One region of the Paenibacillus tianjinensis genome, then DNA from elsewhere that is predicted to be linked to it. Evidence: predicted binding sites of a transcription regulator. Region 1 holds the regulator's gene; each other region holds the start of a gene.

The links. Region 1 encodes Rex, which represses fermentation and respiration genes when NADH is low (regulators of the CRP and FNR family bind a similar motif). Its sites were predicted from a motif close to TTGTGAAATATTTCACAA; they were not measured.
Region 2: a site for Rex is predicted at 6,562-6,579, ahead of pflB (formate C-acetyltransferase). Genes of this name have one in related genera too.
Region 3: a site for Rex is predicted at 2,243-2,260, ahead of JRJ22_RS17345 (polymer-forming cytoskeletal protein). Genes of this name have one in related genera too.
Region 4: a site for Rex is predicted at 5,388-5,405, ahead of JRJ22_RS10485 (helical membrane plugin domain-containing protein). Genes of this name have one in related genera too.

Annotation. Positions count from the first base shown of each region.
Region 1 is NZ_CP070969.1:3,940,344-3,948,085, forward strand. Features, by position in the region: gene JRJ22_RS17915 (AAA family ATPase) at 1-631, opposite strand, end outside; gene JRJ22_RS17920 (hypothetical protein) at 624-1,166, opposite strand; gene JRJ22_RS17925 (cell wall elongation regulator TseB-like domain-containing protein) at 1,647-2,165, opposite strand; gene JRJ22_RS17930 (amidohydrolase) at 2,202-3,503, opposite strand; gene JRJ22_RS17935 (redox-sensing transcriptional repressor Rex) at 3,490-4,143, opposite strand; gene dinG (ATP-dependent DNA helicase DinG) at 4,312-7,182, opposite strand; gene JRJ22_RS17945 (tetratricopeptide repeat protein) at 7,298-7,742, opposite strand, start outside.
Region 2 is NZ_CP070969.1:4,391,080-4,398,821, forward strand. Features, by position in the region: gene JRJ22_RS20555 (carbohydrate ABC transporter permease) at 1-627, opposite strand, end outside; gene JRJ22_RS20560 (carbohydrate ABC transporter permease) at 627-1,511, opposite strand; gene JRJ22_RS20565 (extracellular solute-binding protein) at 1,609-3,012, opposite strand; gene pflA (pyruvate formate-lyase-activating protein) at 3,338-4,078, opposite strand; gene pflB (formate C-acetyltransferase) at 4,213-6,474, opposite strand; gene adhE (bifunctional acetaldehyde-CoA/alcohol dehydrogenase) at 6,735-7,742, opposite strand, start outside.
Region 3 is NZ_CP070969.1:3,808,791-3,816,532, reverse strand. Features, by position in the region: gene JRJ22_RS17355 (serine hydrolase domain-containing protein) at 216-1,169, opposite strand; gene JRJ22_RS17350 (class I SAM-dependent methyltransferase) at 1,494-2,147, shown strand; gene JRJ22_RS17345 (polymer-forming cytoskeletal protein) at 2,321-2,884, shown strand; gene JRJ22_RS17340 (YhfM domain-containing protein) at 3,031-3,450, shown strand; gene JRJ22_RS17335 (GNAT family N-acetyltransferase) at 3,472-3,906, shown strand; gene JRJ22_RS17330 (VOC family protein) at 3,919-4,056, shown strand; gene JRJ22_RS17325 (DMT family transporter) at 4,059-4,979, opposite strand; gene JRJ22_RS17320 (AraC family ligand binding domain-containing protein) at 4,976-5,827, opposite strand; gene JRJ22_RS17315 (response regulator transcription factor) at 6,381-7,070, shown strand; gene JRJ22_RS17310 (sensor histidine kinase) at 7,067-7,742, shown strand, end outside.
Region 4 is NZ_CP070969.1:2,391,626-2,399,367, forward strand. Features, by position in the region: gene JRJ22_RS10460 (class I SAM-dependent methyltransferase) at 1-168, shown strand, start outside; gene JRJ22_RS10465 (hypothetical protein) at 251-718, opposite strand; gene JRJ22_RS10470 (hypothetical protein) at 1,464-2,084, shown strand; gene JRJ22_RS10475 (alpha-galactosidase) at 2,261-4,450, shown strand; gene JRJ22_RS10480 (nitroreductase family protein) at 4,546-5,163, opposite strand; gene JRJ22_RS10485 (helical membrane plugin domain-containing protein) at 5,484-5,927, shown strand; gene JRJ22_RS10490 (NAD(P)/FAD-dependent oxidoreductase) at 5,971-7,149, shown strand; gene JRJ22_RS10495 (DUF2785 domain-containing protein) at 7,302-7,742, shown strand, end outside.

The DNA of each region.
Region 1 (7,742 bases):
CGTTGTTGTAGATCCCGTCCATTTCAGTCAGCAGCTGATTCAGCGTCTGATCATACTCCCGCTGCTGTCCGCCTTCACGCTTACCGCCGATTACATCAATTTCATCGATAAAAATAATTGCGCTTTGCTTGTTTTCTTTTAAGGCGCGGTTGCGGGCATCCTTAAACAAATCACGGATACGTCCGGCTCCGACACCCACGTACATTTCCACGAACTCACTGCCTGATGCCGCTACAAACACGGAATTGGTGTAATGCGCCGCCGCTTTGGCCATCAGCGTCTTCCCTGTTCCCGGAGGGCCGGTAAGCAGGATACCCTTCAACGGGCGAATCCCGAACTTGCTGATTTCCTCATGCCGGATCAGAAAATCCAGTGCTTCGCGCAGCTCCTGCTTCGCATTGTCCTGTCCGCCGATTTCTTCAAAGGTAAGCTTGGAAGGGCCGCTCTTCTTACGCTTCTTATCCCCGCCCGCATTTACGGTCAATCCGCCGCGCAGGTGGGCAATCAGCAGCAGTGCACCAATCATGCCTGCGGCAATAATCACCGGAAAAATATTGATACCGACAAACGCCATAAAAATCAGCAGCACCGGAACAAATCCGGTCAGAACCTCTTTCCAATACTTAGGCATTGTTCCACACTCCTATCGCTCCTGGAACCCGGGGTAAAATGATAAATTTGCTCTCTTTACCGTTTGTAAGGCTTACATATACGTTACTGTCATCAATTTCTGTCGTTGCAGTCACATCTTTATATTGCGAATATTCCGCGATAAGTCCATCCAGCTTGGCAGGGATAAGTGTATATTTACGGCTCTCCATCGCTTCAGCGACAGAGAACATCGCCTTGTCCCAATATTCGTCAAGCAGGGCGCTGGAGTGCTGATTTACATCAAGCTTCAGGGTGCGTCCGTCAATGGCGGAACTGCCCTCCGTGTTCACATACTGCACCAGCTCACGCAATTTCGTGCCGGGTGCAAGATCCAGTTTCAAAGTGACCTCTTTACGGTTAATAGTAATATGTGAATCGTTGACTCCTTCGTAGGATGATACAATCTTTTGGAGCGGCTCCTGCACAGCGAACTGGCGATAGGAATACCAGCCTCCAAAGAGCAGCGCAGCAGACAACAAAGACGTTAAAAGCACAGGCACAAGACGTAATTTCAAGAAACGTCCTCCTCTCAGATGTGGGGCTATAACTATATGAATGCAATAGATAGCGTGTCAAACAGGTTTCCGATTCTGACATGCTCTTTGGCATGTCTTAATACAAATAGTAGTATATCATATGTGTATATACGATTCCGAATAAAATTGTGAATATATTTAAAATTTTCGATACTAATTTCTGGGTGTTTTATTGCTCTTTGCCCCTATATCGACAAAAAAGACCTGAATGATTAGTTCATTCAGGTCTTTTTGCCGGATTGTTTGCAAATTTGCGAAAATATTATTCTAGCAAGATATTAATTTTACTAGTCACATAAACGGCGAAGTTCCGGCAGTCTGTGCTGTTCCTCATCATCGTATATATCAATCATATACATCATTGTCTATATCATGCATCATCAATACGCTTCATCAAAAAAAGAAAACGGCAGGTAAACAGTTACCTGTCCACCCGCCGCCTGCTTCTCCTACACTATCTCATTTGTTTGGAAGACTATAGCCCTCACCGATCGCCGTACCATCCGCGAACCGGTAGAACTGGTAATAATACCTGTTGTCCAGTTTGTAAAAAACCTGCCATGCGTATTCACCGTTAAACACACCCGGAAGAAGCCTCTTAATTGCTGCACCCGGTAGCTGAGCGGCTATAATAGCGCGGATTTGCTGCTCCGATGTCCCTTTTGACAGCTCTTCCGCATAGATATCGTTGGCGCCGCCAGCAGGTTTACCGTCAACTGTAAAACGGACCCAGACCATAAGCTTCGTCCCGGCACTGTTTTTCCCTGTAAGCACCCAGTAGACTGAATTTTCATCCCACACCGATTTCTGCGCTTTAGTGATCTCCGTCAGTCCGGCACGGGACTTAGCAACTTCCTTGGCTGCGTTCCGCTCATTCCACTGGTCCTTCATGATATAGGCATAGAACTGCCCGAGTCCGAACAAAAGGAGCAGCACCACGCCAATCCCCAGCGGAAGCCATTTTTTCCTTTTCCTCAAAGTGCAGCTCCCTTTCCTTAAAATAACAACCTGAAATTACCGTTTGAGCAGGCTTTCAAAGGTTTCCTGCGCCTTACGGCGGATTTCTTCCTCATCCAGCGTCAGACACCGGCCGTGCTTTACAACCTGCCGGCCGTTAATCCAGACATGCTCAACATCCTTGGCACTTGCCGAATATACGGCGTGGGAGAGCAGATCAGAATGCGGCAGCAAATGAGGCTGGTCAATATCAATAGCAATAAAATCAGCCTTCATACCTGCGGCAAGGCGCCCGACATTGTTCAGATAGATCGAGGCAGCGCCGTATTCTGTCGCCATCAGCAGTGCTTCCGGAGCCGGTACTGCAGTCGGATCTCCGCTTACACCCTTATGGATCAGCGCTGCAAGCCGCATTTCCTCGAACATATCCAGGTTGTTATTACTGGCTGCTCCGTCAGTTCCGAGCGAGACCTTCACTCCGGCTCTCAGCAATTCAGGTACACGGGCAACTCCGCTCGCGAGCTTCAGGTTACTGCCCGGATTATGGGATACGCCAACCTTATAACGGGCCAGAATCTCAATTTCTTCATCATTCAAATGTACACCATGGGCAATCAGGGACGGTCTGGTGAACATACCGAGCTTCTCCAGATGAGCCACCGGGCGCAGGCCGTAATCGGCCACATTTTGCTCTACCTCATGGCGCGTTTCGGACATATGCGTGTGCATCGGCAAATCCAGATCATGGGCTGCCTGCACAAATTTCATGAAAAATTCGGGCGGACAAGTGTACGGAGCGTGAGGCGAGAGCATTGCCGTAATCCGGCCGTCTGCCTTGCCGTGCCAGTTCCGGGCGAACTCTACGGCTTCGGCAAGCTTCTGGTTCTGCACATCCTCCGGGCATAGACCGATCGCACCGCGCATGAGCACCGCACGGATGCCGGACTGCTCTGTCACCTCTGCAACACGGTCCATATGATCGTACATATCCAGGAAGGTCGTTGTGCCGCCCTTCAGCATCTCGAGAACAGACAAGGCAGTCCCCCAGTATACATCGTCTCCGGTGAATTTCGCTTCCATCGGCCACATTTTTTCCTGCAGCCAGCTCTGAAGCACCATATCATCACCATAGCCGCGCAGAAGCGACATCGCTGCATGGCCATGAGTATTAATCAGACCCGGCATAAACAGCAGGCGGCTGCCGTCAACGGTCAGGACACCCTCTTCAAAGGCGGGCTTGTCTTCCCCTATGTATGTGATCAGGTCATTTTCTATGGTCATATAACCGCTCAGGACGGGTTGCACCGAACCAGGTACGAGGAAGCGTCCATTTTCGATTACTGTCTTATTCCTGCTCATCCGAATGTTCTTCCTTTCCATCATGCAAATAATAGGCCAGACTCTGGAGGTCGGTTGTAAAATCGGCTGCATGAATGCGAATTGTTGGCGGGGTTTTTAAAATTACCGGTGCAAAATTCAGGATCGCTTCGATCCCTGATTCCACCAGAATATCAGCTACATTCTGAGCTTCGTTGTCCGGAACGGTGATGATCCCAATCCGGATCCCCTGATCACGAATCGTCTGGCCCAGCTCTTCCATCGGCTGAACAGTCAGGGAGTTGATCTTCTGTCCCACTTTAGGCGCATAAGAATCAAAGACAGCCGTAATTTTCATCGTATCCTTCAAATAGGCGTTATAGTTGGACAAGGCGTGACCGAGGTTACCGGCACCGACCAGAGCCACGTTGATCTGCTGGTCAAGCTTGAGGATGTGGCGGATTTTCTCGATCAGGTAGGATACATCATATCCAATGCCCTTTCTGCCAAAATCACCGAAATAGGCCAGATCCTTACGGATCTGAGCCGGGTTGAGATCCAGCTTCTGCCCTAGCTCCTGAGAGGAAACTGTGGCGATTTCACGTTTCTGGAGATCGTTCAGAAAACGCAGGTACACAGGGAGCCTGCGGACAACAGCCTCCGATATTTTATCCGATTTCATGTTTTCTCCTCCTAAAATAAAAATCACACTAATGCATAGCTTATGAATCCGCGAGGCGCGTTCCAGCAGCATAACCGGGAACGCGCATGCGGAGTTTAGAACATTTATGGTCAAACTATCAGAACAAAACAGTACAAGATAATTGCAATTTCCGGTTGCTGAAGGAGGTCACTGAATGTTGGACTCATTGCCGCCTTCAAGCCATTCTTCAATTCTCGGAACCATCTGATCTGTCAGCATATGCTCCATTTTGGGACCGGGAAGAGAATACAGGAAATACTTCCCGTAATAGGCTTCGATGACCCTGGTATCATATACAATGACAATTCCCCGATCCTGAGCCGTCCGAACCAGCCGGCCAAACCCCTGCTTGAAGCGGATAACCGCCTGCGGAACAGACAGCTTCATGAAAGGATTCTTCTTCTGAGCCTGTAGCAGCTCGGACTTCGCCTCTGCGAGCGGATGGTTGGGCGGCTGAAACGGAAGTCTGACGATCGCCAGGCAAGTCAGTGCCTCTCCGGGTATATCAACACCTTCCCAGAAGCTGCTGGTCCCGAGCAGCACCGAAGCCGAGCTGTCCTGGAACCGCCGGATCAGCTTGCTGCGGCTGCCTCCCTCCACCCCTTGGCCAAGGACCGTAATATCCTCAGATGCCAGTGCTTCCTTAAGCGGGTCATATACCTGACGCAGCATCTTATAAGAGGTGAACAGCACAAGCATACGGCCTTTGGTTGCGACCGCCGTTTCCGCCAGTGAATGCACCAGCTTATCCACAAAGCGGGCATCCCCCACACTGCCCTTGACGCTGGGGAAATCACGCGGAATAACAAGCAGCGCCTGTTCGCGGTATTTGAACGGTGAAGGCAGCAGTGCTGTCATCAGACGGTCCTGTTCGGCGGCCTCGCTAAGTCCAAGATTATCGATCATGAACTGGAAGGATTTATCCACGGAAAGTGTCGCTGATGTCAGCACAATACTCTTCTTCTTGTCGAAGAACAGCTCCTTAAGCTGTGTGCTGACATCAACCGGAACGGCATACAGCTGCAGCGATTTGCCGCGGTAGTTGCCGCTACCCTCCATCCAATAAACGATGTTCTCGTCATTTAAACCCATGAAGAAACGGATCTGTTCACGGATTGAGGCTAGATCCTTAAACAAGCCGCCAATATCAGTCACCAGACTGTCCGATGAGGACTGGCTTTCTGTATCACGCATCTCGCTGAGCATTTTGTCGCCTCTGCGGATAATATCGCTAAGGCTTAAATTCAGCGTATTTTCTAATGCAGCCAGCTCATCCCAGTCCTTCGGCTTCTTACCGGGATGAAGGCGTGTCACCAGCTGCCCGGCCTCACCCGCTGCTGCGTCACTTCGTTCAGGCAGGAGGCCAAACAGCTTGTCGCTGAGTGCATCCCAGGTTTCCTTAACCGTCAGCAGATCGGGATAGATCCTGTCGATCACACCGCTCCACTCGGAAGCCTCTTCGCTGCCGGAGGATTGGAGAGTCTGGCGCAGCGCCGGCAGCTGTCCGTTACGGCTGTCTTTATACAGCCGCGTCAGGGTGTGGGCTACCGTGAAATACTTCATCTGCATGCCAAGATGCTTGCCGGCCACATCCTCCAGATGATGAGCTTCATCAATCACAAGATGTTCGTAAGCAGGAAGCAGCTGATGCCCGGCCTTCACATCGGCGAACAGTTTGGAATGATTAGTAACGACCACATCAGCAATGCCGGCCTCATGCTTGGCCCGGTGATAATAGCATTTGCGGAACCATGGGCAGGCGCGGCCCAGACAGGAGTCAGTATCACTCGCCACAGTCTCCCAAAAGTCGCCGCCCCGGCCGTTCAAGTTCAGCTCCTCGTCATCACCAGATTGGGTCTGGGTCAGCCACACAATCATTTGTGCCGCGGTGAGGGCTTCTTCTCTGGGACTAACAAAGTCTTTTTTATTAATTCTGTGTTCAAACTTGCGCAGGCATAAATAATGCCCTCTTCCCTTAAAGATCGCAGCTTTGAACGGAAACGGCACTACGCTCGTGAGCAGGGGGATGTCGCGCTCCCGCAGCTGATCCTGAAGATTGATGGTATGGGTGCTGACCATTACCTTCTGGTCAGTGCGCACGCTCTGATAGATTGCCGGCAAAAGGTAGCCCAGCGATTTACCGGTACCGGTGCCCGCCTCAATCAGCAGATGCTTCTCCTCCTGAAGAGCGGTCTTCACCTCGCCGATCATAATCTCTTGGGCTTCCCGGCTTTCATATTGCGGCAAGGTATCTTTAAGGCGTTTGGTTACTTCAGCCATATAGTCTTCAAAGGATATATTCTCCAAAGGATTGCTGGTACCTTCTTCCCGCGGCGGGACAAGCTCAGTCCAGTCCCCTACAGCCAGTGCCAGCTGACGGTGAAAGGTCAGCTCGCCTTCCGGCTGAAAGGTCTCCATTTCCCGTTCCCGCAAAAGGCCGTCAAAATACCAGGCGAGATCACTGTCTTCTTCAGCAAACAGCTCAGTCAGCCGCTGGATAGTCAGCAGAGGCAGGCTGTATAGCTCTTCCAGACATTGAAGCAGCACCAGGGCTGTTGCCAGCGCATCACTGTCCGCCTGATGCGGACGTTCATGAGTAAGCCCGAAATGAGCGCTTACCGCTCCAAGCTGGTAGGTCGTCAGTGACGGAAAGCAAATTTTGAGAAAATCAATCGTATCGAGAATTCTTCCCTGAAACGGCAAATAGCCGCAGCGGTCCAAAGCACTCTGTAAAAAATGAAAATCAAAAGCGACATTATGTCCAACAAGCACAACATCATCCAAAAGCGGGACAAGCTCCATCATCATTTCGTCCAGCTCCGGGGCATTCGCTACATCCTCATCGGTTATGCCGGTCAAGCCCGTAATAAAAGGTGGAATCGGCGTTCCGGGCTTGACATAGGAACCATACACCCGGGAGATGGACCGGTCTTCTTCTATAATGGCAAGGCCAACCTGGATGATCTCACCCACGGATTGGGTTCCCGTAGTTTCAAAATCAAGCACGGCAAATTTCATTATAAGTTCTATTCCCTTTCACTTGAGACTCCTTATCAGCATAACAGAAGTTACGTAAAAAGGCGATGCAAGCCGCTTGTTCAAGTGGGTGCATCGCCTAAATGAATGGCTATAATTACAACAGCGAAACAAGCTGATTCCCAAAATGAAGCTTCCCGCCCCGTTTGCGGCAAACCTCCAGATTGACACTCGGCTCCGGTAAAGCGGGATCATGCAGCAAAGAAAGACTAAACAATTCACTTGCTTCCTTGAAGCGCTCCTGCGAGGCTCTGATGCAGCCTAGAGCATTATAGATCATTGCTTTCAGCTTGCTCTCGCGGATCAGCGCCAGCATATGGTTCAGATGGCCCCAGGCCGTCTCTCCGTCACCCTCCTGCAAGTAGGCCATGGCCAGATACAGGCGAGCTGCCAGACTGTCCGGATGCTGCTGAATCACTTCCTTGAACTGCTCAATACATTTGCCGTACATCAGCAGCTTATAATACCCCTGTCCCCGGACAAAAGAGTCCATGGCAAGCTCGGGAGCTTCGTGCGGCACCACTTCCTCCGGCTGAACCGGA
Region 2 (7,742 bases), 450 kb from region 1:
TTCATTCCAATTTCCCAGGAAATTGACGATGAACACTGTAACCATGGCGGGAACCGTCAGAGGTACAATAATCTTAGCAAAGATGCCCGGAGCCTTCAACCCATCCATTACCGCCGCTTCCTCAATTTCACTGGGCAGAGATCGCATAAAGGCGGCCAGAATGATAATTGTAAACGGAATTGCATTGGCAATATAAGGGATAATAAGTGCCCAATGCGAGTTCAAAATATGCAGCTTCCGTACAATGGTATAAATCGGCAGCATCAGCGCATTATTCGGAATCAGCATCCCAATCAATACCAGCGAGAACAGGATTGTGTTCCATTTCCCCTGGCGCATCCGTGTGACCGCGAAGGCAAACATCGAAGCCAGCAGGATCGATACTACCGAGGCCAGGACCGAAATGTACAAGCTGTTAAAAAAGTACGTGCTGATCTTAGCGTTTACCCACGCCTCTACATAGTTGTTAAACACAAACTCCTTCGGGATGCCGAATGGATTCAGGGCGATCGAATTATTGTCCTTTTTCACGGAGGAGAAGAGTACGAATAAGAACGGAAAAAGAACCACTAAAAGATAGCCGAGCAGCGCGATATGGGGCAGACTTTTCTTCAAGGTACGCGGCATCAGTATTCAATCCTTTCACTACGCCGGTTAAACAGCAGCTGATATAACGCCGTAACAACAAGCGTAAACACGAAGATTAGGACCGCAATGGTGTTGCCGTAACCGTATTTAAAGTTGGTAATGGCATATTTAATCATATAGGTGGCCATGACTTCTGTTGAGCCCGCCGGTCCGCCTTTGGTCATAACAATAACAATATCGGCAGCCTTCATCGCCCCAGCGATGGAAAGCATAATCACCACAGAAATAATCGGCACGATCAGCGGCAGAGTAATGCGGGTAGCCCGCTGGAAGCCGGTAGCACCATCAATCGCTGCTGCCTCATCGAGCTCACTGGGAATGGAGAGGATTGCCGCCAGCACCATAACGATGTAGAATCCGGTCCATTGCCAGGCATTTGTAATCAGAATCGACAGCATGGCAAAACGCTCATCCGACAGCCAATAAATCGGCTCCACCCCGAACAGCCCCAGAAGCTTGTTGAACAGACCAATATTAGGCTCATAAATAAATCCCCACAGAATACCGATTACTGCGGTGGACATAATGGAAGGCATAAATACGGCTGTTTTATATAATCCTTTGAGCTTCTTCACATTGGCAATCAATAAAGAGAAGAAGACAATCAGTGGAACCTGTATAAATACGGAAAAGAGGATGAACCAGCCGTTATTCTTCACAGAGACCCAGAAGCGATCATCGCCGAGCGCCTTCTTGAAATTGTCCAGCCCGGTATATTTGACGGTATCTGATACGCCGTTCCAACTGGTGAAGCTATAATAGATTGAACTGAAGATCGGGTAGATGAAGAATACAAAGAACAATGTAAGTGCAGGAATTACGAACAGGATGAAGACCAAGGGGTTTCTGAGTGCTTTATTCATGACTACCTCCGATAGCTTTGACATCTGGAAAAGATTAGGCCGGAGTGTAAAAATGTACCCTGGAGCAAGCACCAGGGTACATTTCATTGGCTGCTGCTTACTCCACTGCTGCGTTCGCTTCTTCCTGAACCTTCTGCAGCGCTTCACCCATCTTCTCAGGTGTAGTCTGACCGCCGATCAGCTTCTGAATTTGAATATTGCTGATTTCGGTCGTTACATCCGCCTGTACCAGAGAGTCGAATGCCGGGAAGGAAGACTCCGAGCTGTTTAGCACCGCCACAATTTCACTCATCAGATCATCAGTGATATTCTTGTTCAGCACCGCCTGATCAATCTTCATCGCCGGAAGCACACCGTCTTCCACCAATCCGCGCAACTGCATTTCTTCATTGTACATATTTTTGATGAAAGACTTCACTGCGGCAAGCTGACGTTCGTCTTCACCTGCGGAAGCGGAGAAGCCATAGCCATTGTTCACGTCACGCATCAGGGCCGTCTGATCGCCTACCCCGCCTTCGACTGCAGGAATATTGAAGAACCCTACTTTACCGATCAGCCCTTCGCCGGATTGACCAGCCTTGAATACAGAGGATTTCCAGGTTCCGTCATACATCAGAATCGCTTCACCGCTAGTGAACTGGGTGGTATATTCAGCATATTCGAACCCGAGCTCACCTTTTTTGAAGTAGCCTTTGTCGACCCATTCCTTGTATTTGGCGAACCCTTTCACAACATTAGGATCATTCCACTTCGCTTCACCTGTGGCAAATTTCGCCGTTACATCCGGACCCGCATACCGTGACCACAGATGGTTAGCCAGCATCAAGGGTACCCAACCGGCCTTGGACGCGCCCGCCATCGGCACTTTGCCGTCAGCCTTAATATCAGCCAGCTGCTGTTCCAGTTCAGCGAAAGTAGTAGGAGCTTTCCAGCCCTTGCTTGCATAATATTCTTTATTATAGAAGAATCCTTCACCCGAACCGCCAATCGGTAGTCCATAGATTTTGCCCTCATAAGTAAACGGATCCAGATTGGAGAATTTATCCTTGATACCGAGCTCTTCGAGGATCGGAGTAAGATCTAGCAGCTTGCCTTCTTTCGCGTAGATCTTGGAATCAGGGCTGCCGAACAGGTCGAAAATTTCCGGTGGATTACCGGCGGCCATTTCACCGCGCAGCTTTTCTTTGCGGTTCACATCCGAATCCACACCATCCAGCTTGAAGGTCAGACCCGGCACCTCTTCCTGCACTTTGCCGACGACATCTTCCAGAATCGCCAGGCGTTTTTGTTTATCTGCACCTACCTGAGTATGACGGATCGTCATTTCAAAAGGCTCCGTGTTCACCGGTTCTTCTGTAGCCGGGGCATTGGTTGCAGCAGTCCCGCTGTTAGTTGCAGCGGCTTCGCCATTGTTGCCTGCATTATTATTATTGCCGCAAGCCGTCAGTAGAGCTGAGGTGACAAACATTAGGGACAAGAGCATTGTTATACTTTTTCTCATTACGGGTGACCCTCCCTGGTTAATGATTTATGATTTCCCTTACAACTCTTATTATAGAAAACAGACTTTGTAATCGTAAGGTTAAGATTCATCTACAATAGGGATAAAAACCTCTAATGTAAGCGAATACAACAGTATTTAGTCACATATTAAGTTATATTTAGTGACATAATATTAAAAATCCAATAAAATCACAACTTCTTTTTGTCATAAAACCTATACACATTGGGGGATACCTCTACATATCCCCCTTAACCGGACAGCAAAAAACCGTTCCCGCAGTATGTTAGCTACTGTCAGGAACGGCTTCATTTAAATGCATTCATTACTTTACCAAAGCTGTCTCTTGACGTCCTTCTTCGATCAGCCGGTAAGCGCGCTGCACTTCCTCTTCTGTCGGTGAAGGTACCCCTTCAAGCTCATAGGGACGGCCAAGTTCTTGCCATTTATAGATCCCCATCTGATGATACGGCAGGATTTCAAACTTCTCAACACCGTTCAGGGTTCCGATGAACCGGCCAAGATTCAGCAGGTCTTCTTCCTTGTTATGAATGCCGGGAACATACACATGGCGGATCCACATTTTACGGTTATGATCAGAGAGCCAGCGGGCCAATTTCAAAGTTCGGTCATTCGATTTGCCGGTCAGCTTGATATGCGCTTCATCGTCGATATGCTTAAGATCCAATAATACAAGATCAGTAACATCTAGCAAATCACTGATTTTTGAACCGTCATTATAGCCGTTGGTGTCCAACGTTGTATGCAGATTCCAGCGTTTCTTTACTTCTGTGAACAGCTGCTTCACAAAATGCGCCTGCAGTGTAGGCTCACCGCCGGAAACCGTCAATCCGCCGCCGGAAGAGCGATAATAGTTAATATAAGGCTCAATTTCAGCCAGTACATCTTCGAGGCTCATTTCTTTGCCTTCATTAAGACCCCATGTATCCGGATTATGACAGTACTGACACTTCAATAGGCATCCCTGCATAAACAGGACAAATCGAATTCCGGGTCCGTCTACAGTACCAAAGGTTTCTAAGGAATGTATATGTCCATTAGCCATATGATGACTTCCTCTCAAAAAAAGCTTAAAATTTTAATGATTTTTTAGCAAGATTTTACCGCCCCTGAACCAAGGGCGGTATCACCTCATAGCTATTGCTAATATACAAAGACTATATTACTCAGTTCTTTATATTACATTGTACCGTGGAAGGTACGGTTAATTACATCCAATTGTTGTTCACGAGTCAGCTTGATGAAGTTAACAGCATAGCCGGATACACGAACAGTCAATTGCGGATAGTTCTCAGGGTGATCCATAGCATCGATCAGCTGTTCACGGTTAAATACGTTAACATTCAAGTGCTGAGCGTTGTTGTGGAAGTAACCGTCCATCATGAATACCAGGTTGGACTTACGGGATTCTTCGTCTTTTCCAAGCGCCTTAGGCACGATGGAGAAGGTATTGGAGATACCGTCTTGTGCATCAGAGTATGGCAGTTTGGCAACAGAATTCAAGGAAGCCAGTGCGCCTTTCTTGTCGCGTCCATGCATTGGGTTAGCACCTGGAGCGAACGGTTCACCTTTCTTACGTCCGTCAGGAGTAGTACCTGTTTTCTTTCCGTATACCACGTTTGAAGTGATAGTCAATACCGATTGAGTCGGTACAGCATTACGATAAGTTTTGTTTTTGCGGATCATTGTCATGAAGGTTTCAACCAGTTCAACCGCAATGCTGTCAACAGCATCGTCGTTGTTACCGTAGCAAGGGAATTCACCTTCAGTTACAAAGTCGATTGCAATGCCTTGTTCGTTGCGGATCGGTTTAACCTTCGCGTATTTGATTGCGCTCAGGGAGTCAGCTGCAACGGACAGACCGGCGATACCACAAGCCATCGTACGCAGGATGTCACGGTCATGCAGTGCCATCTCGATGCGTTCGTAAGAATATTTGTCATGCATATAGTGGATGATGTTCAGGGTGTTGACATAAGTCTTAGCCAGCCATTCCATCATAGGTTTGAAGCGTTTCATTACTTCGTCGTAATCCAGATACTCGGAAGTGATCGCCGGGAATTCAGGTCCAACTTGTGCGCCGGACTTCTCGTCTACACCGCCATTGATTGCATACAGCAAAGCTTTTGCCAGGTTGGCGCGGGCGCCGAAGAACTGCATTTGTTTACCGATGCGCATTGGGGATACGCAGCAGGCAATTGCGTAATCTTCGCCCCAGTATGGACGCATTACATCATCGTTCTCATATTGGATAGCGCTGGTTTCGATGGAAACCTTGGCACAATATTTTTTGAAGCCTTCAGGCAGTCTTTCGGACCATAATACAGTCAAGTTTGGTTCCGGAGCAGGACCCAGGTTATACAGGGTATGCAGGAAACGGAAACTGTTTTTGGTTACGCGTGTTGTTCCGTCTTCAGCCATACCGCCGATGGATTCAGTTACCCATGTAGGGTCGCCGGAGAACAACTCGTTATAGTCAGGCGTACGCAGGAATTTCACGATACGCAGTTTCATTACGAAATGGTCAACAATTTCTTGTGCTTGCTCTTCAGTAAGAGTGCCTTCTTCGAAATCGCGCTGTGCATAAATATCGAGGAAAGAAGATACGCGTCCAAGGGACATTGCCGCACCGTTTTGCTCTTTAACTGCTGCCAAATAACCGAAGTATACCCATTGAGTAGCTTCCTTGAAGGTGTTGGCCGGTTTGGAAATATCAAGACCGTGTGCTGCAGCCATTTCTTTCAGTTCGCCCAGAGCGCGGATTTGCTCCGACAGTTCTTCACGCAAACGGATTACATCTTCACTCATGAAATCAACTTCAAGTTCACTTAGCTGTTGTTTCTTATCTTTGATCAGGAATTCGATACCGTACAAAGCAACGCGACGGTAGTCGCCGATGATGCGTCCACGGCCGTAAGCATCAGGAAGACCTGTGATAACGCCCGATTTACGTACAGCTCTCATTTCTGGTGTATATGCATCAAATACGCCTTGGTTATGCGTTTTGCGGATGTTCGTAAACATTTCGACAATGTTATTCGGAAGTTCGAAGCCATAAGCCTTAGTGGCGTCGATCATCATTTTGATACCGCCGAATGGTTGGATGGAACGTCTGAAAGGAGCATCAGTCTGCACGCCTACAATTTGTTCCTTATCTTTGTCGATGTAGCCTGGTTTATGGGAAGTAATAGTGGAGACAGTATCCAGGGAAATGTCCCATACGCCGCCTTTGTCTCTTTCTTCCTTACTCAGCTGGGAGATGATCTTCCACAGTTCAGTGGTGTTGCTTGTAGGACCTACGAGGAAATCTTCATTTCCTTCGTAAGGCTTGATGTTTGTTGCGATAAAGTTGTTAACGTCAACTTTCTTGGACCATTTACCTTTTGCAAAACTTCTCCAACCGGACTTTACTTCTTGTACATCTTTTTCAATCACCGACATGCTAAATCCCTCCATATATATTTATAATATTTGTAGAGATCGCGGGCTTGAAGGTTAATCCCGTGTCTCGTGATCCCAATGATATGGTTGTTATAAAATTCACAATCGCGACTTCATATCCGGGAACGTTGTTTATATAAACATTTTAGTTTATTTTCTCAAAAAGGACTGTGACAAATATCACCTTTCCGGTGATATTTGTCACTACCATCTAGTCCCATATTAACCTTTAAACTTCTTTTTTGCTAAGCAAGCGCCAATTATACGTCGAATCTTCCGTAGAATGCGTTGCGGTATACATCAGCCAGCTCAGTTACCAGCGGCAGTTTAGGGTTGGCAGTAGTACATTGGTCTTCAAATGCACGGTCAGCCAGGTAATCTACACGCGATTCGAAATCCTTAGCATCGAAGCCAAGCGCCGAGAACGACTCTTCGATACCGAGTTTTTTGTTCAGATCGCGGATTGCATTGATCAGGCTAGTTACGCCTTCTTCAGTAGTGCGGGCCGGCAATCCCAGAATGCGGGCGATTTCGGCATAACGCTCGTCAGCTACGAAGTGCGAATATTTAGGGAACGAAGCGAACTTCGTAGGTTTTTTGGCATTGTAACGGATAACGTGCGGCATCAGGATGGCATTGGTACGACCATGCGCTGTGTGGTATTGACCGCCCCATTTGTGCGCCAAGCTGTGGTTGATGCCCAGGAACGCGTTAGCAAAAGCCATACCAGCGAGTGTCGATGCGTTATGCATTTTTTCACGAGCCAGCTTGTCGCCAGTCAGCGCTGATTTTTCCAGGTACTGGAATACCAATTGAATTGCTTTGATTGCCAGACCATCGGAATAGTCACTAGCCATTACAGATACATAAGCTTCAATTGCATGTGTCAATACGTCCATACCGGTATCAGCAACAGCAGTTCTAGGCAAGCTGTATACAAACTCTGGATCAACGATCGCAACATCTGGAGTCAGCTCATAATCAGCCAATGGGTATTTAGTATTGTTGCCAGTTGTTTTGTCAGTAATAACTGCGAACGGAGTTACTTCCGAACCTGTACCCGATGTTGTTGGGATTGCAACGAATTTCGCTTTGTTGCCCAGCTCAGGGAATTTGTAGACACGTTTGCGGATATCCATGAATTTCTGTTTCAATCCGTCAAAGTCAGCATCCGGGTGTTCATAGAACAACCACATTCCTTTTGCAGCATCCATTGGGGAACCGCCGCCGAGTGCGATGATGCAGTCCGGTTGGAATCTGTTCATCAT
Region 3 (7,742 bases), 130 kb from region 1:
CCATATGCAGGACATGGAGCAATACTCCGATTACGGAGCGAACGGGAAATACCGAATATGAATTAACAATTACCATGTCAGGGATATGGATTGTTGCTGGAGGAAATGATTGAATTGAATATTGGATTGGACACATAAGTCCCCGTTACCTAGGTTTATAAGGTAGACGGGGATTTATGCATTTTCCGGCTGAATTTTATAGGTGAGGGTCTATCTCAGAGGGATCCTTCACTGAGCAGCGGAGCGATCCATTCGCGGAACACATCTACAGGAGGTTTCTTCTGCTTGCCCTGGTGATCTTGTGTTAGAACAACAACTGTCTCAAGCGCAGGAAGTACATAAACAAATTGCCCACCATACCCTCTGGCGTAATAATAGTGCAATTCAGATCCTGTTGTACCGCCTGCTGCAATAGCATAGCTGCCTGTCCACCAATGCCAGCCGTAGCCGCCGCGCCGGGGAGCTTCCGCCTGTATGGCGGTTTGCGTGGAGCGGGTGATCAGCTCTGAAGGAATCAGCTGCCGCTCCGCCCAATTCCCTTGCTGCAAGTAGAGCTGCCCAAACATCAGCAGATCGGATGGCCGCAGGCGAAGCCCGAATCCTCCGGTATGAATCCCTTGCGGATCCTGCTCCCACTCATACTGCTCAATTCCAAGCGGCCCGAACAGGTGCAACTCAGCAAACCGGGCAGTGGGTATCTCTGTTCCTTGTACCAGAATAGCCGACAGCAGCTGTGAGACACCGGAGTTGTATTCCATATGCTCCCCTGGATTATGCGACAGCTTCTGCTGCAGCACGAAATTCGTCCAGTTCTCTGACCGGGTCATCCGGGGAAAAGAGTTCTGTCCGCCAAATTCAGTCCAGTTGAACCCTGCGGACATCGTTAACAATTGCTCCAGGGTGATTGCTGCCTTACGCTTATCTGTGTCCAGCTGAAGTTGGGGATAGAAATGCGACAGGGGAGTAGAAGGCTGTGGAAGCAAGCCCTGCCCGATAGCGATGCAGATCAGCGCGGATAGAATGCTTTTGGTACAGGAGTTGATTTTGGCAATCTGGGTAACAGTGTGAGGCTCTCTATATTGTTCATATATAAGCCGGCCTTCCCGGCTGATCAGACAGCTGCGTAAATTCTGCGGCGCAAGTGCTGCGGACAGTTGAGATATATTCATTGCGGAATTCCTTTCTTATGCCGTTGGATTGCTGTCTTTTTCGTTTCATTGTACATATCTGATAAAGAGTGTACCAGTCCGCATGGGAAAAAGCGAAATAACAAGGTGAAATACCCCTATCATGATCTGAGTTTGGGGCTGATTAAGGAATATTCAATGATTGTTCCTAAGGCTGAACTGGAAAAGTGGACTAGAAAGAGATGGATTTGGGATAGAACCTTATGTCTCATATGTGACTTAATCAGGCGTCAGTCCGGACGGATAAATGGTATATTTTATCTCTGCATGGATATTATTTACACTGTGGAGAGGAGATCAGAGCTTATGAAAAATGGCAGCTGGGAAGCAATTTATGTGGAGCAGGGAAAAACGCAAATTGATGTATTGGATACAGTAGTAGAGGCTGCGCAGCGATTTACAGACAACGGCTGTACATCTATACTGGATTTGGGCTGCGGCACAGGCCGGCATACGCTTTTTTTGGCTGATCAGGGCTTTCATATACATGCAAGTGATCTCTCCCCTACGGGTGTGCAGCTAACCAGACAGCTTGTGGATCAATGTGGAGCCTATGATGTGGAATACAGTGTGCAGAATATGTACGCGATGACATTGGAGGATCAGAGGTTTGACGGCGTGTTATGTATATGGGTTCAAGGGCACGGAGTCAGGGAAGACATCCGGCAAGGAATCCACGAGATACATCGTGTACTCAAGAAAGGCGGAACGGTAGTAACGGATTTTGTGACGACTGAAGATCCCACTTACGGGATTGGTGAGGAGATCGACAAGAATACATTTGTCGGGGGAAGACCCGGCGAGGAAGATATTCCGCATTATTACACTACGCGTGAAGAACTGGAGACCCTGTTTGCTGAGTTCAGCGAAGTTGAATTAGCGGACAAAGTGTATGAGTTCACAGATATGCACGGTAATGAACATAAAATTGTTGCTATTCTGGTAACAGCAAAGAAATAGTGAATAAAAACGCTGGCATTCAGTCAGTGTCTTTATTTTTTCTGATACGCTGTCAGAAGCCGCTTTTTTTTGCGCTTTCATGTAGTGACACAAATTTGTGAAAAACATCACGTGATATTTTTCAAATTTTAATATATAATATGGTTATTAAAAAGAAATAGGGGGATTTAAAAATGAAATTCGTTAAAGTTTTGCTGGTTGCTGGTGTTTCTGCTGCATTGTTGTCGGGTTGCGGTTCGAATGGTAACAATGAAGGAAATGAAGCGGCTGCTACAGCTACAACTGCTCCTACAGCTGCTGCACAGACAGATGCAGTATCTACAGCATCCATTGTTAAAGAACAAGATCCATTCCTTAAAGCAGTAAGCGCAGAAGGTAACTGGATCGTAGCGATCCTTAATGACCTGACAGTAGATCAGGATGTTGTTGTAGCCGGGGAATTCCATGATAAAGGCGCTGCCGAAAATGCAATTTACCGCAAGCTTGCCCTGTATGCTCAGGATGCTGATCACAAAGTTACAGCCAGCTACACTCTTACTGCACCTAAAGTGACTGTTCAAAGTGAAAACTTCAGAGTGCAAGGCGGAACGATCAAAGGTGACGTTTACGTAGAAGCTAACGGCTTCAACCTGTATAAAGATGCTACAATCGACGGTAACCTGTACTTTGCAAATGCAGATGTACAAGCATCCGCTGTTATGGAAGGTAAAGTGACTGGAGCAACTGAAGTTAAATAATTACTTCACACTCCGCAAGGTAGAATAAATAGAGCCTGCATACTTAATCCCTATACTAGGAGGTTGAGTTAGCAGGCTTTTTTCTTGTCTCTGCAGAAATATATGGAAAGGTTATCCATCAGAGTCCAAGATAAGGAGGAACTAGGGTGCGAATATGGATGTTTCTGCTCTCCTGTATGCTGTTATTTGGAATTCTGGGCTGCAGTGAACCTAAAGTGAGAGAGGTGGATAAGATACGGCTGGAGTGTGTGGATTTATGTACCAGTGATCAGCAATCTACCGTACCCTTTACAGAGAAAACGTATACTGGAGCAGATGAAATTAGAACCTTCGTTAGTGCCATCGATAAGTCGGTCAAAATGAGCGGGGTATTGGATTACGGGACTTATTTTCTGATGTATGTGTCCTATGAAGATGACAGCCAGAAGACTTATGTCTTGAATATTTCTGATTCCGGTCAAAAGGGGATTAGAGGCCTGCTGGTCGATACTGAAGATAGCGGGCAAGGTTATGAGATCCCGGCAGCGATTCATGAGGAACTGAGAGAGCTGATTTACCGGAAATAATACTGAGAAAGGATAATAGATGTGACAATTGTAGTGAGACGAGCCACAGTTGACGATGCCGAAGACCTGGCCAGGCTAAACTTTGAGTTTAACGGCGGGGAGCCACGGCCATGTCAGGATATAATAGCGAGCTTAAGGAGCAATCAGGAATTGGTCGCTGTAGCTCTAATGCTGGATGAAGTTGTAGCATTTGGGTGCGCACAGAGCTACAGGTCTTTCTGTTATCCCGGTGCATACGGGGAGATTACTGAAATGTATGTATCAGAAGTTGGCCGAAGGAAAGGCGCTGCGACAGCGCTGATTGCTTTTTTAGAACAGGAGCTAAGCTATCAAGGTGTCACCAGTGTTAAGATTCTAACCGGCAAAACTAACAATCCGGCGCTGAAGACATACCAAGCAAGTGGCTATATTACAAGTGCTGAAACGGTGTTGCTAAAAGAGGTAAAGAGAGCATGAATAAACTTTATTTTGCCATTACTCGTTCAAGAACTTGGCGACACCATTAACAGCGGCCCCCGGCTGTTTCCGATCAGCCCGACGTATTATGCATTGTATTTCGACGATCCCTGCGGTAATCAATATGAGCTGGTGCACCGGCTGAATTAATATCATTCTTGTACAGCGATCTCCTTGCCGGGGGTCGTTTTTGGTTTGCGCTCAGAGATATAGGATCCGCTTAAGGTGAGCAGGGTGCCAATCAGGATGGCCCAAGTGAGCTTTTCATGCAGAAATAGCGCAGCGGCCGCTACAGTAATGACCGGTACAAGATAGATATACACGCTTGTTCTGACCGCTCCCAAAATACCGACAGCACGGTTCCAAGTCACGAAGCATAACGCTGAAGCTCCCAGACCCAAGTACAGAAGATTCATAAGATTGGCAGACTCGCTTAATCTGTTCAGACTGAACTGGAAATCCATCAGCGGCAGAGCGGGCAGCATCCCGAGCAGGCCATAAAAAAACACTCTACGGGTCGCGCCGATGGTGTTATGCTGCAGTGCACTGATTTTGCGCATCAATACAGAATATATAGCCCAGACCACAGGAGCGAGTAAGGCCAGCAGGTCTCCGAGCGGATTCAGCTCCACGCGGAAGCTTCCGTTCAGTAAGATGCAGACAATGCCGCTCAGCGCAATCAGAAAGCCAGTGATGAATGAGGGGGTTAAACGTTCTTCCTGTAAGCAGAAGTGGACGAGCGCCGCGGTTAGAAACGGAGTGACCGATACAATGACACCGACGTTTGACGCGAGCGTATAGACAAGGGCAATATTCTCGATCAGGAAATATAAGGTGACGCCGCAAAGTCCGGCTGCGATAAACAAAACTTCCTCTTTGAAGGAACACGTCCGGATCCGGCGTGGATGGAGAAGGAACAAGACCAGATAGCCCAGAATAAACCGGAAGAATAAGATTTCAAGCGGAGAAAAGTCAGTCAGCAACAGTTTGGTCGAGATAAAGGTGGTTCCCCAGATCATAATTGTTAGGAAGGCAAGCATATGTCCGGTGGCCGCAGTGTGTTCGTTTTTCATGATGAAGCGACCTCCGATGTTTTCTCTTCCGCCTGTTGTGTAAATATCCGCAGATACTGCTTGGGCGTTAAGCCGATCAATTTTTTGAAGAAATTCGTAAAATGGCTCTGGTCGCTGAACCCGGTCTGCAGGGCGACTTCCATCGGCAAAACCCCTTGCTTCAGCAGCCGTTTGGCGTGGTTAATACGAATCGTCTCCAGATAACGGTACGGGGAGATGCCTTTTTGCTTAGTAAACAACCGCAGCAGGTGATATTTGCTCAGACCTGTCAATTCTGTCTGCTGATTTAGTGTAATATTTTCAGTATAATGACCCTCTATGTATTGGCAGATCATTTTGATTTCTGTCGTAAGCTCCGTAGCGGGAATAGGTGTACCGGCGTCCGAATATTCCCGCAGCAGCTGCTCCAATAGGAACAGGAACAATTCTTCTTTCTGAAAATCCGCCTGTTCGTCCAGAAGCATCTGATGCAGATCATGCAGCGGTGAAGCCAGCTCACTCTGGAAGAGTACCGCCTGTGTGAACCGCGGCAGATAGTCTTTTCCCGTAATCTCTTGCACATACTGGCGCATAATCTCAGGCTGGACATTGATGCAGCGGTAATCCAGGGTTCTTCCATCCACCTGTTCACAGGAATGGGGGTCCTGCGGGTTGAAGATGATTACATCTCCGCTGTTCAGGATATATTCCTCATTGCCGCATAGCAGATATCTTTTACCTTGTTCAATATACCCGATAACGTAATAGTCGTGAAAATGATTGGGGAATTTCTGCATAATTCCTTCAAAACGGTATGCCTCCAGCGTAAGCTCTGTATCAAAAACGACGGTCCGGACTTCACGAGCCAACTGTGTTCACCTTCTTTTCCGATAGTGTATAGCTATTATAATACGAATTTAATGGATGTTCTTGAATGATGTTGCGCTGAAGGGGAGGCGGCATCGTCCGTTATTTACCAGATTATAGTATAATGATGGGAGTTATCGGGATCGTATTGTTTGACAGGAGGAATTATGGAGAATACAACCGTATACAAAGCGAAACGTTCCGCGGAACTATCGCTGCTGATAGGATTAAGTTTGAGTATGGGGTTATGGAGCTATTTTATCATTATCGGCGCTTGGGATTTTCACTTAGCTTTTGCATGCCAGTGACATCAAGACTGTGTTTGTAAAAGGTTATTTCGTGCCTGTCATCGGTATTAGACCTAAGGGGAATTTACTTGTGCCTTACAAGAATTGTTTCCGTTTAGAAAATGATAATTACATAAAAGACCTGACGGAATGGGCGGAGCAAAGGAAAATCAAAGTATCCCATAAGCGGTTTATGCGATGGCTTTAAAAATAGATTCATAATCAGTATTATTAATCATGCATTGAGATTCGAAACGGGGTGCCTTTTTTGTTCAAAATCATGTTGGTCGAAGATGATGTTACTTTATTTAAAGAGATAAGGGAGCGCTTATCCCAATGGTCCTATGAGGTATACGGCATCACGGATTTCTCCAAAGTACTGCAGGAGTTCACGGCGGTTAAACCGGAGCTTGTCATCATTGATATCCAGCTGCCGCTATATGACGGGTTCCATTGGTGCCGGATGATCCGGGCGCATTCCAATGTGCCGATTATCTTTCTCTCCTCCCGCGATCACCCGAGTGATATGGTTATGTCCATGCAGCTTGGCGCGGACGATTTCATGCAGAAGCCGTTCCATTTCGAGGTGCTGATCGCCAAAATCCAGGCTACCCTGCGCCGGGTGTACAACTACAGCAGCGAACGGACGGAGCTGAAGACATGGCGGGGGGCGACGATTGAATATGTGAAAAATACAGTTACAAATAGCCTCGGTGCCGCTCTGCTCACCAAAAATGAAATGTTCATTCTAAAAATACTGGTGGAGCGTAAGAATCAGATTGTCGACCGTGAGGAACTGATCAAAAACCTTTGGGACAATGAGCATTTCGTGAGCGATAATACGCTGACTGTGAATGTGAACAGGCTGCGCAAAAAGCTGGAGCCGCTGGAGCTGGACGCTTTTATTGAAACCAAGGTCGGGCAAGGTTATATGGCGACCGAAGAGGCGGCGTTATGATCACCAAATACATAAAAGAGAAGCGGAGCTGGCTCTGCCTGCTTGCCGGGATTCAAGTGATGATCCTGTTTGTTGCTTTCGTGGATGCTTCCATACCCTTTCTGCCGCTTCTCTATATTGTTCTGCTGAATGTGCTGGTTTGTACGGCGTTTGTGTTCATCCGATTTCAAAAGGAGACCCGGTTCTACAGGGCCGTCAAAGCCTGGGACCAGGTATATGATCTTGAGGCGTTTGACGAAGCGGACAGTCCGTTTGAACAGATTGTGCAGGAGGCAGTAACCGCCCAGACAGAACGCTACCGCCGGGAATCCTCTATGAGCTTCCGGCTGCTGGAGCAGGAGAAGGATGACCTCCTGTCGTGGATCCATGAGGTGAAGACCCCGCTCACTGCGATGCAGCTGATGATTGAACGCCTTCCGGATGAAACGCTGCGGAGCCAGATCATGTACGAATGGCTGCGGATACATCATCTGCTCGACCAGCAGCTTCATCAGAAGCGTATTCCGTTTATGCGCAATGATCTTTTCATTGAGGACACCGGACTTGAACCAATCCTTAATCAAGAGATCCGGGCGCTGAAGTCCTGGTGCATTCCCAAAGGAATCGGGTTCGATGTGTCGCTAGAGGCGAAAACGGTGCTTACTGACGGGAAGTGGCTCGGGTTCATGCTCC
Region 4 (7,742 bases), 1.5 Mb from region 1:
TCGGAAATCCGTATTTTCCCGCTGGTGGATTTGTCTTGCCGGAGATATCCGCATTTAGATGAACTGATCCGCTTTATTCACAGCCAGGGCTGGAGCACAGAAGAAGTACGGGTTCCTTATGAATTTCAAAAAGGCACGGGCTCCATGCTGCATTTGAAGAGGGGCTAGCTATTTTTGGAGCTGCGGACAAAGAGATCCTATGCCTGTGACATAAAGTCATTAGACATAGGATCTCCAGAGGCTAAATAGATCAGCGGGAAGAGCGGCGCTTCAACCGGAAGGTTCCTGCAATCTTAGGCACATCATCATTGACCATGCGCTTCAGCAGACGTATCGGCCTGCCGTATTTCCGGTAATCATAGTCGTCCTTTGATGGATTGAGGAACTCATCCGGAAGCTCCTCCGGGACCGTGTAGGCGAAAATTCGTCCCTGCCGGTAAGCCAGGAATATTATCGGAGATTCAGCATACCCCTCGTCATGCCACTGCTTCAAGCTCATTTTATAGACTAACAGACTTAGTGCATCTTCATAGATCTTCCCTTTGTATTTAAACCTGAAAAATACGCCATATTCTGCATCCTTCAGCCGACTGCTTCGTTTAACGGAGGTGTAGCATTTCCACCAGCGGGGAAGCTTCACGGTGAAGCCGTACCTGGGGTCACAGTATAAGAGTCCATTCGTACGCTTCCTGGCGGCGCCAGATGGAGGCCTCTTCATAGCGCTTTTCTTGTTTGGATTCTTCGGTTCAGCGTTATCACATCCTCACGCATCGTTATCGGACTCTCGGTCCTGGGCATAATAGTCAGGATATTCATCCATGGGATCATGTGATTGGGCTGCTGCCCGGCGCTGATTTATAAGATTACACTGGTGATTCTATATGTATAAAAAAGTGCCTGTAACACAGGTAAACCCCTATTATTGATTTGCATCAACAATAGAGGTTTACGTAGTAACCACTATACCCATGTTCTTCTCAGACTCCTTATCCTATCCTTTGTACTCAGCCGGGTAGAAATCGTCCGAGGCGGCAGTAAATTTGCCTATCCTGCACATTAAATCTTCTCTAATTCATCCTCTGGCCACGCTAGGATTGATGTTCAACATTTGAGCTTTAAGAAGCTCATACCAGTTCGTTCCGGGATGGATTGAAAGCTTTAGTGTCAGGATCAAAGATATAGTCTCAAGCTCAGGGATTACAGCGGCTAAGGATTGCTGCGGTGAGATTTTACCTGCCCGTCAGGCTTCCTTCCAGCAGTGTAAGGTTCCCTTGAGTTGATGTCTAAAGTATACCCTGCTTCTCACGGGGAGTAAAAAGCCGTATGGTTGTAAAACAGGACTATTTTACAATAAACGCTAATGTAAGCGCTATTATTCTGGCTGATTCTTAGTTTTTTGAAAATAATTCACGGCGGTCTACTGCCAGCTTATCCTGTATAATAAACCGGAGAGGTGAGAGACTATGAAGCTGTTTCAGATGAAGACAACACCCCTTGGTGTGGAGCGGACCCGGGAGTTTCTTGAGGATAATTATTTGTGCATCGGCTATCCCGGTACGGGAGATTTACAGCAGGCCGATCGTGAGGATATACGGGTGAAGCTGCTGCAGAGCGGAGTTTGTGGGGAACAGGAACTGGAAGCGGCAGTGGACCACCTGGAGCTGTTTGTACATGATATGCAGGACGGGGACTATGTTCTGATTGCAGACGGGGAATGGGTGCACCTGGGCGATCTGGGAGACTATTTCTATGAAGACACCTATGACAACGAGGAGGATGGCCGGTGTCACCGGCGGGGGGTAACCTGGCTGAAAAGCATGTCCCGGCATTCACTGAATTCCATTGCAGGGGAGCTGCTGGCGGAGGATGCGCTGATTTCCCGTTATCAGGGGACACTTCCATCGGCAAGGCTGGAGCTATGGATCGGAGATGCGGGGGCTGACACCAGGTTTGGCGGAAGTCCGGCAACCGTTGATCAGGACACTCTTGATTTGGCCGTGGCCGTGCTGAAGGAAGCTCTGCACAGCGGCGATGCCGAACGGCGGGAGCGGGCAGCGATTGCGATTCTTCAATACGCGAGATGAATGCTTTTGCAGGGTGATTTTGAAGCGATTACAAGTTATAATGAACGCGATTGAATATTAATAAAGTAGCGTAAACTAACAAAAAGATGCTAACAAAATCTAGTCTATTCTTCCGCTGCGGTTCTATACACGGAGAAGGTCAGGAAGCAAGGCTCACAACCCTTAAGGAGGTTTAAATGGGAATTCAATATTTAGCCGAAGAGCGCATTTTTCATCTTCAGAGCAAGTCCACCAGCTATGTCATTCAACTGCTGCCCACCGGGGTGCCGGCGCATGTCTATTGGGGCAGAAAAATCCGTTCAACAGGCTTGTCTGCCATCCTTCAGCGGACGGAGCGCTGCTCTTTTTCGCCTAGTCCATATCCTGAAGACATGTCGATATCCTATGACACCATCGCCCAGGAATACCCGTCTTATGGGGTAGGGGACTTCCGGCATCCGGCTTATCAGATTCAGGCGGAGAACGGGACTACAGCTTCTGAGGCAATCTATGATACACACCGGATTTATCAGGGCAAGCCCAAGCTGGAAGGTATGCCGGCTACATATGTCGAGCAGGAGAATGAAACAGAGACACTGGAGCTAGAGCTGCTTGATCCGGTCGCCGGACTGCGGATTATTCTGAGCTACACCGTGTTCGAGGCATTGAATGCCATCACGAGGTCCGTCAAATTTGTGAATGAAGGCGGACAACAGCTGAAGCTGCTACGCGGACTAAGCATGAGCGTAGACTTCCGCGACGCGGATTATGAGCTGCTTCATCTCTCCGGCTCATGGGCGCGTGAGCGCTATGTGGAGCGCAGAGCACTTGCTTCCGGTATGCAAGGCATCGAGAGCCGCCGCGGGGCAAGCAGCCATGCACATAACCCGTTCATTGCCTTGCTATCGAAAGGTGCAGATGAGGAGCATGGAGATGTCTATGGCGTCAGCCTCGTATACAGCGGCAGCTTTACCGCCCAGGCTGAAGTTGATCCATACCGGACGACCCGCTTATCCGTGGGGATTAATCCTTTTGATTTCAGCTGGCTGCTGGAGAAGGGCCAGTCATTCCAGACACCGGAAGCCGTGCTGGTCTTCTCTCCGGAAGGTCTGGGAGCGATGTCGCGGACCTATCATAGGCTGTACCGGACCCGATTAAGCCGCGGCAGCTTCCGTGACCGTACGCGTCCCGTGCTTGTCAACAACTGGGAGGCCACTTATTTCGACTTCACCGCTGACAAGATTGAAGATATTGCCCGTGCGGGAAGCGAGCTGGGTATGGAGCTGTTTGTGCTGGATGACGGCTGGTTCGGCCACAGGGACAATGACCGCAGTTCTCTAGGTGACTGGTTTGTGGACAAGAAGAAGCTGCCGCAGGGCCTTGAGGATTTGGCCCGCCGGGTTAACGAGCTGGACATGCAGTTTGGCCTCTGGTTCGAACCGGAGATGATCTCGCCGGACAGCGAGCTGTACCGCCAGCATCCGGACTGGTGCCTGCATGTGGATGGCCGGCGCAGAACGGAAGCGCGGATGCAGCTGGTGCTGGATTTCTCCCGCGCGGATGTCTGCCAGGCGATTGGCGACCGGGTGGCGGATGTGCTGCGCAGCGCGCCGATTTCCTATGTGAAGTGGGACATGAACCGTAATATGACCGAGATCGGCTCGGCGCTGCTGCCGCAGGAGAGACAGCGGGAGACCGCGCACCGCTATATGCTTGGCCTGTATGGAGTGCTTGAGCGGATCACCGCTGAATTTCCGGATGTGCTGTTCGAGAGCTGCTCGGGCGGCGGCGGACGGTTTGACCCGGGAATGCTTTATTACATGCCGCAGACCTGGACTAGCGATAATACCGATGCCATCAGCCGGCTCAAAATCCAATATGGAACCAGTATCGTCTATCCGCTGAGCGCCATGGGGAGCCATGTATCGGCGGTGCCGAACCATCAGGTTCATCGCAGCACTTCGCTGGAGCTGCGCGGACATGTCGCGATGTCGGGCAATTTCGGCTATGAGCTCGATCTAACGAAGTTCACGGAGGATGAAAAGACGGCTGTTCAGGCACAGGTGGCACTCTATAAAGAGCTGCGCAATCTTGTGCAGTTCGGGGAGCAGTACCGGCTGCTTAGCCCGTTTGAAGGCAATGAAACGGCGTGGCTGGTCGCAGCGGAGGACAAATCCGAAGCCGTCGTGATGTACGCACGGACTCTAGCGGAGCCGAATGATGCGCTGCATTACCTGCGGCTGAAGGGGCTGGATCCCGAAGCGGATTATGAATGGGTCGAGGGCGGAGGCGTATTCGGCGGAGATCATCTGATGTATGCCGGATTGCCGCTGCCTGCACTGCATGGGGATTTCCAGAGCGTCCTGTGGCGTTTCCGCAAAGTGTAGGAGCGATTTCCTCTCGATTAACCAGCTAAGAACACAAAAGAGCCTTCCGGCGTAATGCCGGAAGGCTCTTTTGCATAGAATATAGATGGTTTGGATCAGATGAAATCAACAAATTCATTGACCGGCTTGCGGTAGCCGCGGGGTCTGATCTTGCGTTTGTTATCCTTGCCGATGGTAATCATCAGAACAGGCACGAAATTATCCGGCACATTCAGCGTAGCATTGACCGCAGCAGGGTCAAAACCGATCATCGGGCATGTATCCCAGCCCTTATCTTTAGCAATCAGCATGAACTGCATAGCCGACAGGGACGCGTTCCGGATCGCTTCATCGCGCTGGAACTGGTCATTTCCGCTATAAGCATCATTGATCGACTGGATGGTGCTGTCGTATTCTTCCTGGCTCATCGCCCCCAGCAGCTTAAGGCCGCTGTAAATTTCAGGCGCCTGCAGGTAAGCATTTTTGTCCCCGTAAACAATAATTACAGCTGAAGCAGTGTGAACCTTGTACTGGTTATAGGCATCCTTGTGCAGCTGTTCTTTAACAACCGGATCAGTAATTACCTTGTAATGCGCATGCTGCAGATTGTTGCTTGAAGGGGCAAGGCGGGCGAGTGAGAACATTTCCTCCAGCTCTGCCTTAGAAATCGTAACTCCCTCCACAAAATTCATAGCAGATCTCCGGGCTTGGACCAAATCTGAAAAAGTACTCATAAGTAATGCCTCCGTTAATTTATGTATTGGTTAATAAATATAAATAGCTAGTTTTTATTAATGAACTTACAATTAGTTACTCGCTAAAGATAGCATGGCATTAAGCGATCGTCAATGATTTAATACGTGTCCGTAAAAATTATTTTGAAAAAAGAAGATATTTCGCAAAAATGACATTAAAGAAGTGATTTTTATCACAAAACAAGGATATACAGGCAAAAACTTTGTGACATAATTAACATTATGGGTGGTATAATAGGCACATTGAGTTTGTGGATTTTAATTATGCAGTATTAAGTGAATACGGAGGAGAGGCTAATATGTCAGAAACTATCACTCAAACCCTGCCTACAGAAGAACAAACAGCAGGTAAACCGGCTTACACCAAAGAGGATTTACTGGATCAGCTGCTCAAACCTGAGGTTCAGGAATCGCTCACACTGCTGGTGGAAGAACTGCCTAAGTTAACACAGCTGGTCGGAGTACTAACCAAATCGTTTGACTTCGTACAGGCGGTTGCCTCAGATGAGGTGCTTAAAAATGATACGGTTGGGGCTATCAAGGAAATTGCCGAGCCGGTGGTTGGTTCTGTGAAAAACATGGCTGCTACAGTAATTGAAGCAAAAGACCGTGCCAACGAAAGCACTGAAACGATCAGTCTTTTTGGAATGATGAAAATGGTTAAAGACCCTCAGGTCCAAAAGATGCTCCGTTTCCTGAATGCTTATCTTCAAGTCAGCGGCGAACGCAGCACGCAGAAATAGAATCCTAATTTCATAACACACAAGTAAGGACGGAGGATATATGATGTCAAAACATATCGTAATTCTAGGAGCAGGGTACGGCGGCTTATTGAGTGCTTTAACTGTGCGCAAATATATGAGTAAAGCTGAAGCGAAGGTTACAGTGGTTAACCAGTACCCGACGCATCAGATTATTACGGAGCTTCACCGTCTGGCTGCAGGCAGCATCTCTGAGAAGGCTGTTGCCATGCCGCTTACAAAGCTGTTTGCAGGTAAAGATATTGACCTCAAAATTGCTAAAGTGAAATCATTTTCCGTTGACAACAAGCAAATTGCTTTGTCTGACGGTACAGTCCTTTCCTATGATGCACTTGTGGTAGGTCTGGGCAGCACGACGGCATATTTCGGAATTCCGGGTCTGGAGAAATTCAGCATGGTGCTGAAATCAGCTGAAGATGCCAAAAACATTCATGCCCATATTGAAGCCCGGATCCGTGATTATGCCGCAACTAAAAATCCGGCGGATGCAACAATTCTGATCGGCGGAGGCGGCTTGACAGGCGTTGAGCTAGTAGGTGAAATTGCCGATGTACTGCCTAAGCTTACCAGACGTTACGGGATAGATCCGAAGGAAATCAAGCTTCTGTTAGTTGAGGCCGGCCCGAAAATTCTGCCGGTATTGCCGGATCATTTGATCCAGCGTGCTACTTCAAGCCTTGAAGCCCGCGGAGTGCAGTTCCTGACGGGTCTGGCCGTTACCAATGTCGAAGGCAACACGATTGATCTGAAGGATGGTCAGAAGATTGTTGCGAATACCTTCGTCTGGACAGGCGGCGTGCAAGGCAATCCGCTGGTCGGCGAATCAGGTCTTGAGGTGAACCGCGGACGTGCAACCGTTAATGACTTCCTGCAATCCACTTCCCACAAAGATGTGTTCGTTGCCGGAGACAGCGCTGTATACTTCGCGCCGGATGGCCGCCCTTACCCGCCAACCGCGCAAATCGCCTGGCAGATGGGCGAGCTGATCGGCTATAATCTCTATGCCAGCCTGAACAACAAATCGCTGGAAACCTTCAGCCCGGTGAATTCGGGTACACTGGCCAGCTTGGGCCGTAAAGACGGTGTGGCGATTATCGGCGGAAACTCGACTCCGCTCAAAGGCCTGCCTGCAACAATGATGAAGGAAGCGAGCAACATCCGTTATCTGACCCATGTTAATGGTTTGTTCAGTCTAGCCTACTAAGTCTCCTTGAATATAGCCCTTTCAAAGCTCCCGAAATACTCATGCCTGCATGAGGTTCGGGAGTTTGAAGGGGTTTTTGTGCAATTTTACATAGTTAATTTCTGGAAATGGATTTAGACTGGGTTGATCTGTAGGGTAAAGGAGTGAAAGTGATGAGTGATTCAAGATCGAGGCTAATCGTTGATCTGCAAAGAATTGAGGCCGAAGAATACCAGCTACGTGATGGTGAAGCATATACGGATTTTATCCACCTCATGCTGGAATATATCGGAGATCCGCAGCCTGAGCTGCGGGATGAGCTGATCTATCCTACATTTTATCAGTGGATACTAAAGAAGCGGCTGTTTACCGCAGAGGAGCTGCGCAGCTTCCTGAATGTCTTGCTTGATGAGCAGCATCTGTTCTATGAAATCGGCAGTACGGAGGATGACAGCGTATTTACGCGGACATTCTCTGTCCTTCCGGTAGCGCTGATTATGCAGTTGCATATCAAACAGCCGTTTCTCTCTGCGGAGGAATACCGCGCTTTGAAGGATGCATTGCTCCGCTATTACCGTGAGGAGAAAGACCTGCGCGGATATGTGGAGGACGGC